DNA from 2 places in the Telluria sp. RB2R28 genome. Region 2 is predicted to be linked to the other one. Evidence: riboswitches for the same ligand, from Rfam matches in the RefSeq annotation. Region 2 holds a riboswitch; the other holds the start of a gene.
What was found. Region 2 has a riboswitch for thiamine pyrophosphate ahead of AC56LV_RS09310 (TonB-dependent siderophore receptor). Riboswitches for the same ligand answer to the same signal wherever they lie in the genome.
Positions count from the first base shown of each region.

Region 1: another riboswitch for thiamine pyrophosphate. It lies ahead of thiC (phosphomethylpyrimidine synthase ThiC); the one in region 2 lies ahead of AC56LV_RS09310 (TonB-dependent siderophore receptor).

Region 1 covers NZ_JCASIK010000005.1:90,187-94,561, forward strand. Annotated here, with positions in the region: gene AC56LV_RS18630 (hypothetical protein) at 1-1,805, shown strand, start outside; gene AC56LV_RS18635 (hypothetical protein) at 1,940-2,233, shown strand; TPP riboswitch at 2,290-2,402, shown strand; gene thiC (phosphomethylpyrimidine synthase ThiC) at 2,480-4,375, shown strand, end outside.
Region 2 covers NZ_JCASIK010000002.1:382,747-387,121, reverse strand. Annotated here, with positions in the region: gene AC56LV_RS09310 (TonB-dependent siderophore receptor) at 1-1,634, opposite strand, end outside; TPP riboswitch at 1,718-1,815, opposite strand; gene AC56LV_RS09305 (DUF535 family protein) at 1,872-2,645, opposite strand; gene AC56LV_RS09300 (hypothetical protein) at 2,952-3,293, shown strand; gene AC56LV_RS09295 (glutathione S-transferase) at 3,387-4,100, shown strand; gene AC56LV_RS09290 (MFS transporter) at 4,106-4,375, opposite strand, start outside.

The DNA of each region.
Region 1 (4,375 bases), on a different contig from region 2:
ACCGCAACCGGCCGATGCGCCGGGTCAGCGGCGACTTTTACCAGACCAGCGGCAAGACCAAATCGTACTTCGGCTCGTTCGTGGTCGACAGCCCGACCGTCACGGTGTCGACCACCCGCATCATCGTCAAGGGTATGGGCCGCTTCACGTTCGCGGCCGGGGCGCCGGTAATCCAGGTGACGATCCCGCGCGTCAACATCTTCCAGTCACAGGCCGCGGCCACGCTGCAGTTCTTCACGGTTAACAATACGCCGGGCGCTTCCTACCATTGCTCATTCTCGTCACTGCATTTCCGCACGGTGCGCATCGAAACCGACAGCGTGTCCGACGTGACGACGACGCCCTTTACGAGTTACAACACGGGCGCGCTGCCTTCGGGCGGCAGCGCCCGCACGGTCAACGTGGTCAGCGCCTTTGGCGAAGCGGGCATCGGCATGGTGCCCACCGCCGGCAACAATGTCATCGATGTCGGCGCGGCCGGGGCCAATGCCACCTGGAGCAATGCCGAGCTGCACGCGTCGATGCAGCAGCATTTTTCCCTGTGGGGCGACCTGCAGCAGTGGTGCGTATGGCAGCTGGTGGCGCAGCAGCATGACCTGGGCACGGGCCTGTACGGCATCATGTTCGACCAGCAGGGCAAGCAGCGCCAGGGCTGCGCCGTGTTTCATGCCGGAATCGGCGGTGCCACGGCCGAGCAACACCGGCTGCAGCTCTACACCTACGTGCACGAACTGGGGCATTGCTTCAACCTGATGCACTCGTGGCAGAAATCGTATGCCAATCCACCCAAGCCGAACCGTCCCGAAGCGCTGTCGTGGATGAACTACCCGTGGTACTACCCGAATGGCAACGCGCCCGGCTTCTGGAGCAGCTTCGACTTCCGCTTCGACGACGAAGAGCTGATCCACCTGCGCCACGGTTTCCGCAACGACGTCATCATGGGCGGCAACAGCTTCACGAGTGGCGCCTCGCTTGGCCGCGACGTGATGGCCGATCCGATCTCGGACGAATCCGGCCTGGTGCTCGATATATCGACCCACCAGCGCAGCTTCGCGCTTGGCGAGCCGGTGGTGCTTGGGCTCAAGCTACGCGCCACTGACACGCGCGGGCGCCGCGCCCATACCTGGCTGCATCCGAACTATGGGCTGGTGAAGATCATGATCGAACAACCTGGCGGCCGGCTCTGCGGCTACGAGCCGATGATCGACCACCTGGTGGGCGAACGCCAGACGATGCTCGGGGTGGACAACCCGGTCCAGGACAGCGCCTATATCGGCTATGGCAAGGATGGCTTCTATTTTGGCCAGCCGGGCCAGTACCGGGTGCGGGCCGCGTATGCGGCGCTCGACGGATCGCAAGTGCTGTCCGATATCCTGACGGTGCACGTGCGCTATCCGGTCAGTACTGACGACAATGTGCTGGCCGACCTGTTCATGGGCGAAGACCAGGGCGCGCTGTTGTATCTGCAGGGGTCGGACAACACCACGCTGCGCTCGGGTAACGCTGCCTTTGACGAGGTCCTCGACCGCTTCGGCGCGCATCCGATGGCCGCCTATGTGCGCATGGTCAAGGGCGTCAATGCCGCCCGCGCGTTCAAGACAGTGAACGCGGGCGAGGGCAAGCCGCTGTTCGTGCGCGCAGCGCGTCTCGACGAGAGCGCCGCATTGCTCTCGAGCGTCGCCCAGGCCAAGGTACTCGATCCGGTGTCCCAGGGCGAGTTGCTTACTTTGCTGGCCACCGTTCAGGGCGGTCCTGCGGCGACCGGCGCGACCGGGCCGGGGGCGCGGCCGCACCGTAAGGCATGACCCATGCTGGAGCGCGGGGGATACGCCGGACACTTGGGCTGGCCGTGCTGGCGTTACTCTGTTCCGGACAAGCCTGCTCTGTATGCGGCTTGTCCGGCAAACCTGTTGCAGTCAATGGAAAGGCGAGGCAAGCGATGACGTTACGCGTGAGGTTGGGCGAGGGCTTTCAAGACAATACGGTCAGCGTGCGGGTCGACGGCAAGCAGGTCTATGACCGGCCGAACGTGAGTACCGACCTGACGATTTCGCGTGCGGATTCGTTCGATGTGGCGGTCGACAGGCCCAGCGTGCAGCTCGAGGTGGCCGTGCAGGGCGGGCCGACGGTGCGCCGTGCGGTCGAGCCGGCGCAGACGCCGTTCGTCGAAGTGCGTTTCATCGACGGCGCCTTGCATGTGCTGCCGTTGCCGGCCGAGCCGCCGATGTTGTAACCATGATGCCCATTCAATATTTGTTCGGCTATAATCCACCCGCTGCCATCACTGGCAGCAAACGCTAGGGGTCCTGCGCGTCGTTGCTTTTACAACGATGCGTGGGTGAGAAATACCCTCCGAACCTGATCTGGATAATGCCAGCGAAGGGAAGCAGCCGATTCGTGCGGCCGTGCGCAGTCTTGCGCTCGACCTTGCCGCACCCGGTAACTCCTTTGCTGGCTCTCATGCACGCAAGGGAGCCACATGAACGCACCTCCGAAGTCTTCGCAATTGTTCGACGCCGCCACCGCCACGGTGGACCAGGCAGCTATCGCATCGCTACCAAACTCCCGCAAGGTCTACATCGAAGGCAGCCGGCCCGATATCCGCGTGCCGATGCGCGCGATCAGCCAGTCGGCCACGTCCGACAGCTTTGGCGGCGAACCCAATCCGCCGCTGTTCGTCTACGACACGTCGGGGCCATACACCGAACCCGCCACCGCAATCGATATCCGCAGCGGCCTGGCGCCAATGCGCCAACCGTGGATCGATGGGCGCGGCGATACCGAGCAACTGGCCGGGCCATCATCGCAGTATGGTCAGCAGCGGCTGAACGATCCGGCCTTGACCGCGCTGCGCTTCGACCTGCAGCGCGCGCCGCGCCGCGCCAAGAGCGGCGCGAACGTCACGCAGATGCACTACGCGCGTCAGGGCATCATTACGCCTGAAATGGAATTCATCGCGCTGCGCGAAAACATGCAGCGCAAGGAGTACATCGCGTCGCTGCATGCGTCCGGCCCGATGGGCAAGCGGGTCGCCGACCTGATGGGGCGCCAGCATCCTGGGCAGTCGTTCGGCGCCAGCATCCCGGCCGAGATCACGCCGGAATTCGTGCGCTCCGAAGTCGCGCGCGGGCGCGCCGTCATCCCGCTCAATATCAACCACCCCGAAATCGAGCCGATGATCATCGGCCGCAATTTCCTGGTCAAGGTCAATGCCAATATCGGCAATTCGGCAGTGACCTCGTCGATTGGCGAGGAAGTCGAAAAGATGACGTGGGCGATCCGCTGGGGCGCCGACACGGTGATGGACCTGTCCACCGGCAAGCACATCCACGAAACGCGCGAATGGATTCTCCGTAACAGCCCGGTCCCGATCGGCACGGTGCCGATCTACCAGGCGCTGGAAAAGGTCAATGGCAAGGCCGAGGACCTGACCTGGGAGATTTTCCGCGACACGCTGATCGAACAGGCCGAGCAGGGCGTCGACTACTTCACGATCCATGCCGGCGTGCTGCTGCGCTACGTGCCGATGACGGCCAATCGCCTGACGGGCATCGTCTCGCGCGGCGGCTCGATCATGGCCAAGTGGTGCCTGGCGCACCACCGCGAATCGTTCCTGTATACCCACTTCGAGGACATCTGCACCATCATGAAGGCGTACGACGTGACGTTCAGCCTGGGCGATGGCCTGCGCCCCGGCTCGATCTACGACGCCAATGACGAAGCGCAGCTGGCCGAACTGAAAACGCTGGGCGAACTCACGCAGATCGCGTGGAAGCACGATGTGCAGACGATCATCGAAGGCCCTGGCCACGTGCCGCTGCACCTGATCAAGGAAAACATGGACCTGCAGCTCGAGCAGTGCCATGAAGCGCCGTTCTACACGCTCGGGCCGCTCACGACCGATATCGCGCCCGGCTACGACCACATCACGTCCGGCATCGGCGCGGCCACGATCGGCTGGTATGGCACGGCGATGCTGTGCTACGTGACGCCCAAGGAGCACCTGGGCCTGCCCGACAAACAGGACGTCAAGGACGGCATCATCACCTATAAAATCGCCGCCCACGCGGCCGACCTGGCCAAGGGGCATCCGGGCGCGCAGCTGCGCGACAACGCGCTGTCCAAGGCACGCTTCGAGTTTCGCTGGGACGACCAGTTCAACCTGGGGCTCGATCCCGACAAGGCGCGCGAATTCCACGACGAGACGCTGCCCAAGGATTCGGCCAAGGTGGCCCATTTCTGCTCGATGTGCGGCCCGCATTTCTGCTCGATGAAGATCACGCAGGAAGTACGCGCCTACGCCGCTGCCAATGGCGTGCAGGGCGAGACGGCCCTGCAGCAGGGGATGCAGGAAAAAGCGATCGAGTTCGTGCGC
Region 2 (4,375 bases):
TCAAGGCCCTGGGTGATTTCAAACACGGCGCCCGACAATGCCAGCTGCTCGTTCACATTGCGCTTGACGCCAAACTCGAACTGCTTCGAGCGGCTCGGCGAGAGCACCGTGTTCTGGTTGACCGTCTCCATCGGGGCGATGCCGCCGTATTGCAGGCCATGGCTGATCGAGCCGTAGACGCGCCAGTCCGGCGCCGGCGCATACACGAGCGCCACGTTCGGCAGTGCGAACGAGTCTTTCGATTTAACGCGTGCCTGGTCGATTTCTTCCAGCGCATCGAGCTTGAGCTGGACGTAGCGCACACCGGCGTGCAGCGTCCAGTCCGGTGACAGGGTCAGGATGTCCTGCACGAACAGCGAACGCTCTTCCGTCGCGCGGCGTTCCATCACCGGACCGGTCACGCGGCTGCTGTCCACCGGCGGCACGATCTGGTTCTGCCAGATATTGCTCGAGCCGACGTAGTCGTAGACGTATTCGCCGAAGCTGTCGTGGCGTTCGGCGTAAGCGCTGCCGATCGTCAACGCGTGGCGCACCGCGCCCGTGTCGAAGCGGCCCTGTAGCATCGCTTGCGCGCCCCATGGTGTCTTGCGCTCGCCGGTGCTCTGGAAGTCATACACGTCATAGTCGCCATTGGAGCAGTAGCCCGGATAGTAGCCGTCGCCCTCGTTGCTGCAGCCGTACGGGAACGCGGTGAAGTCGTCGCGCTTGAACCAGTGCTTGTTGGCGTTGACGGTCGCGGTCCAGGTGTCGCTGATGCGGTACTCGAAGCGCAGGCCAAGGTTGCTGCTGTCGGTGTCGACGGGGCGCGTCCATGGCTGGTCGTTGAGCAGCGTTTTCGCCGAGATCCCGGTGGGCAGGACTTCGTTGCGCAGCAGCTGGTAGCCGGGGGCGGTGACCTGCGCCTTGTGCTGGTGGTCGACGTCGATCTGGAACAGCGCATCGGGCGACATCTGCCAGTCGAAGGCGGCCGAGATGAACTGGCGCTCGCCGTCGGCGCCGCGCACATACGATTTCAGGTCTTCGGCAGCGGCATTGATGCGGTAGCCGAAACGGCGGTCGGCGAAGCGTCCGCCCAGGTCGACCGCGCCGTACACGGTGCCGCGTTCGCGCACTTCGACGGTGGCCGAGCGCAGCGGCGCATTGGTCGGGCGCTTGGTGACGAAGTTGAGCATGCCGCCGGGCGCCGCGACGCCGGCCTGAAGGCCCGCCAGGCCGCGCAGGACTTCGATGCGCTCCTTGTTCTCGAGCGGGATCTGCGTGTCGCCCGAGATCGCGATCATGTCCTTGCGGTAGCTGGTCGCGTTGTCCAGCGTGAAGCCGCGCACCGAGAATTGTTCGGCGTAGCCGATGGCATTGTAGGCGTCGCCGATCGAGGCATCGTAGCGGCTCGCATCGCTGACGCTGCGGATCGACAGGTCCTGCATCTGGCCCTGGCCGATCGAGGTAATCGACGCCGGCGCGTCGAGCAGCTGCGTTTCGGCGAAGCCGCCGACGCTGGCGCGGTCGAGCGCGATCCATTTGCTGCTGGTGACGACGACCGAGGGGATGGCGTCCTGCGCAAATGCAGCAGGCGTGACAACGAAGGCCTGCACGATGGCGCAGGCAAGGACTGGGTGCTTCAGAGTGAAGGTCATGGTGTGCTCGTGTTTGCGCGCCACGAAGGCGCGCCGCTTTGAAATCAAGCCGGAGCCAACGTGGGGGAAGGGCAAACGAACGGGAGGGCTGCTTTGCGCTTTCCTTCGCTGGCATTATCCAGATCAGGTACGAAGGGTATGTCTCACCCGGAACAACGTTCCAGGACCCCTAGCGAAGGCGCGAGTGTAGCACGGCGCTTGACCGCCGTGGTGAATCTGGCAAGCGTCGTGGCCGTGTCAGGCTTGTGCGATGGTGCGGGCGTTGGTGACGGCGGCGGGCGACGGGACCGACGCCATGCAGCGCAGCAGCGCGCTGTGGGCGGCTTCGGCAATCGCGCGCCATTGTTCGCGGCGCTGGGCGGCGCGCTTGCGGTGCTTCGATGGCATGTCGGCCAGTGGCTTGAGGTAGAACGGCAGCGTGATCTGGTAGTGGCGCGCATCGTATTCGGCGCCGCCGAGAATGCGCCAGAAGCCATCGTAGCCGCTCTCGAAGGTCGCGTGCTGGTCTGCTTGGTAGGCTGGATGCGCGGTGGCGCGCAGCGCGAGCACGCGGTCGATGCCCAGCGCCTGCGCCGCGCCCTGCAGGGCGGCAAACGCAAAGAAGCTGGGCGAGTTGTTCGGGAAGGCGCGTTCGAACGCATCGAAGGCCGGGCCGGCATTGCGCCACAGGCCGGCGTTGTGGGTCACCAGCGGCACGCTCGCCACCGGAAGCGCGAGCTGCGCACCGTCGGTCCAGGTCCAGGACAGGCGGTGCAACACTGCGTCATTGGCGAGCAGCGTCAAGGTCAACCCATTCTGCAAATCGTCGCGCTGCGCCGTGCGCAGTTGCAGCGCGAAGTGCCCATGCTCGCCATCGTGCTGCCACAGTATCAGGCCGGCGCTGCCATGCACCGCATCCCGGTACGTCCGGTTGAAGGTCGTCTCCTCGAAGCGGGCGTGGGAATCGAGGGACTGGTGCGCGCGCCAGTGGCGCAGGGCGTGCCAGCGTTGGGTCAATCGCGCGATGATCATGGGCGCTCCATTGGACAGAAAGTGATGGTCGAACTTTATTAAATTAGTTCCTCAGTGCAATTATGTTCCCGATTGCCAACGTGTGCTTGGAGAAAGTGTAATGATTCGTCAGGAACCAACAGGATTGGGGGCAGTCGCCCTGCTAACGAGGTTCATCCCCCTGGACGGCGTTGCTCAATAGCCACAATCGGTCCATGTCTGTGGCGCGCCACGCTTGTCGCGTCACGTTGACCGCCGCGAATACCCGCTTGCCATCGGGAGCAGGTCATAATGGCGGCACTTATTTATCAGCACGAAAGAACATCCATGACGCACAACCAGCCGCCAGAAGGCGCCCTCGCGCAGGGCCCTGTGACCGGGAAAGAATCTGTCGAAGATGGCGTGTCAGCAGCAAGCACCGCTGCGGACATGGCGCAGTCCCGCAGCATGCACCGCACGGCGTCCAGTCGCGTCGTCGGCCAGGCATCGCGCGCTGCGCCAGCCAGGACGGCCAAGGGCAAGGACAAGGACAGCACGGGCAGTCCGCAAAGGCCGAACGCCAGCCAGGTCTCGGCATGGAAGAAAGAAAACAAGGCCTCGATTGCAGAAACGGCCAAGCATTTCAACCTGCCGCCAACGATCGCCAAACGGTGGTGCGCCGTCGCCTGAAGACAGGCAAAGTCCGCATGGCCGGCGTACCGTGCTTCCCGGCCTTCCTGTTCGGTCTACCATGACTTTTCTCCATCAACAGGAAAAACAATCATGGTGCATCCCTACGAACTGTTTTACTGGCCGTCAATCCAGGGCCGCGGCGAATTCGTACGACTGGCGCTGGAAGAAGCGGGCGCCGATTACGTCGACGTGGCGCGCCGCGATGGCGGTGTCGATCTGCTGATGTCCGCGCTCGAAGTCGGCGACCATCCTTCCTTTGCCCCGCCATTCCTGAAAGCCGGTGAGCAGACCATCGGCCAGGTGGCCAACATCCTGCTGTACCTGGGCGAACAGCATGGCCTGGCGCCACGCACCGAACCTGGCCGGCTCTGGGTCCACCAGCTGCAATTGACGATCGCCGACCTGGTCACCGAGGCGCACGACACGCATCACCCGATCGCCTCGATGCTGTACTACGAAGACCAGAAACCCGAGGCCAAGCGCCGCGCGGCCGATTTTGTCGAGACGCGCATCCCCAAGTTCATGGCCTATTTTGCGCGGCTGCTGGCCAATCCCGAGCCGCGCGACTACCTGCTGGGCGAGCGCGTGAGTTACGCCGACCTGTCGCTGTTCCAGGTCATCGAAGGCTTGCGCTATGCATTCCCCAACGCGATGAAGAAGGTCGAGCAGGAGCATCCCGAGCTCACCGGCCTGCGCGACCGGGTGGCGGCGCGGCCGAAGATCGCGGCCTACCTGGCATCGCCGCGCCGCATTCCGTTCAACCAGGACGGCATCTTCCGCCGCTATCCCGAGCTGGACGCGTAAGCAGGTCAGTGCAGCGCGACCGTTGCGGTGGTCATGCCTCTCGCAGGCACGCCGTCGCGCCGGTCAAGCCACCCGGCCAGCGTCGTGAGCAGCAGGGCGCCCACGACCACCAGCGCGCCGATCCACGGCGTGGCCATCAGGCCGAGGTGCGCGACAATCAGGCCACCGCCCCAAGCGCCCAGCGCGATGCCGACATTGAAGGCAGCGATGTTCAAGCCGGACGCCACATCGACCGCCTGCGGCGCATCGCGTTCGGCGCGCCGCACCACATACAC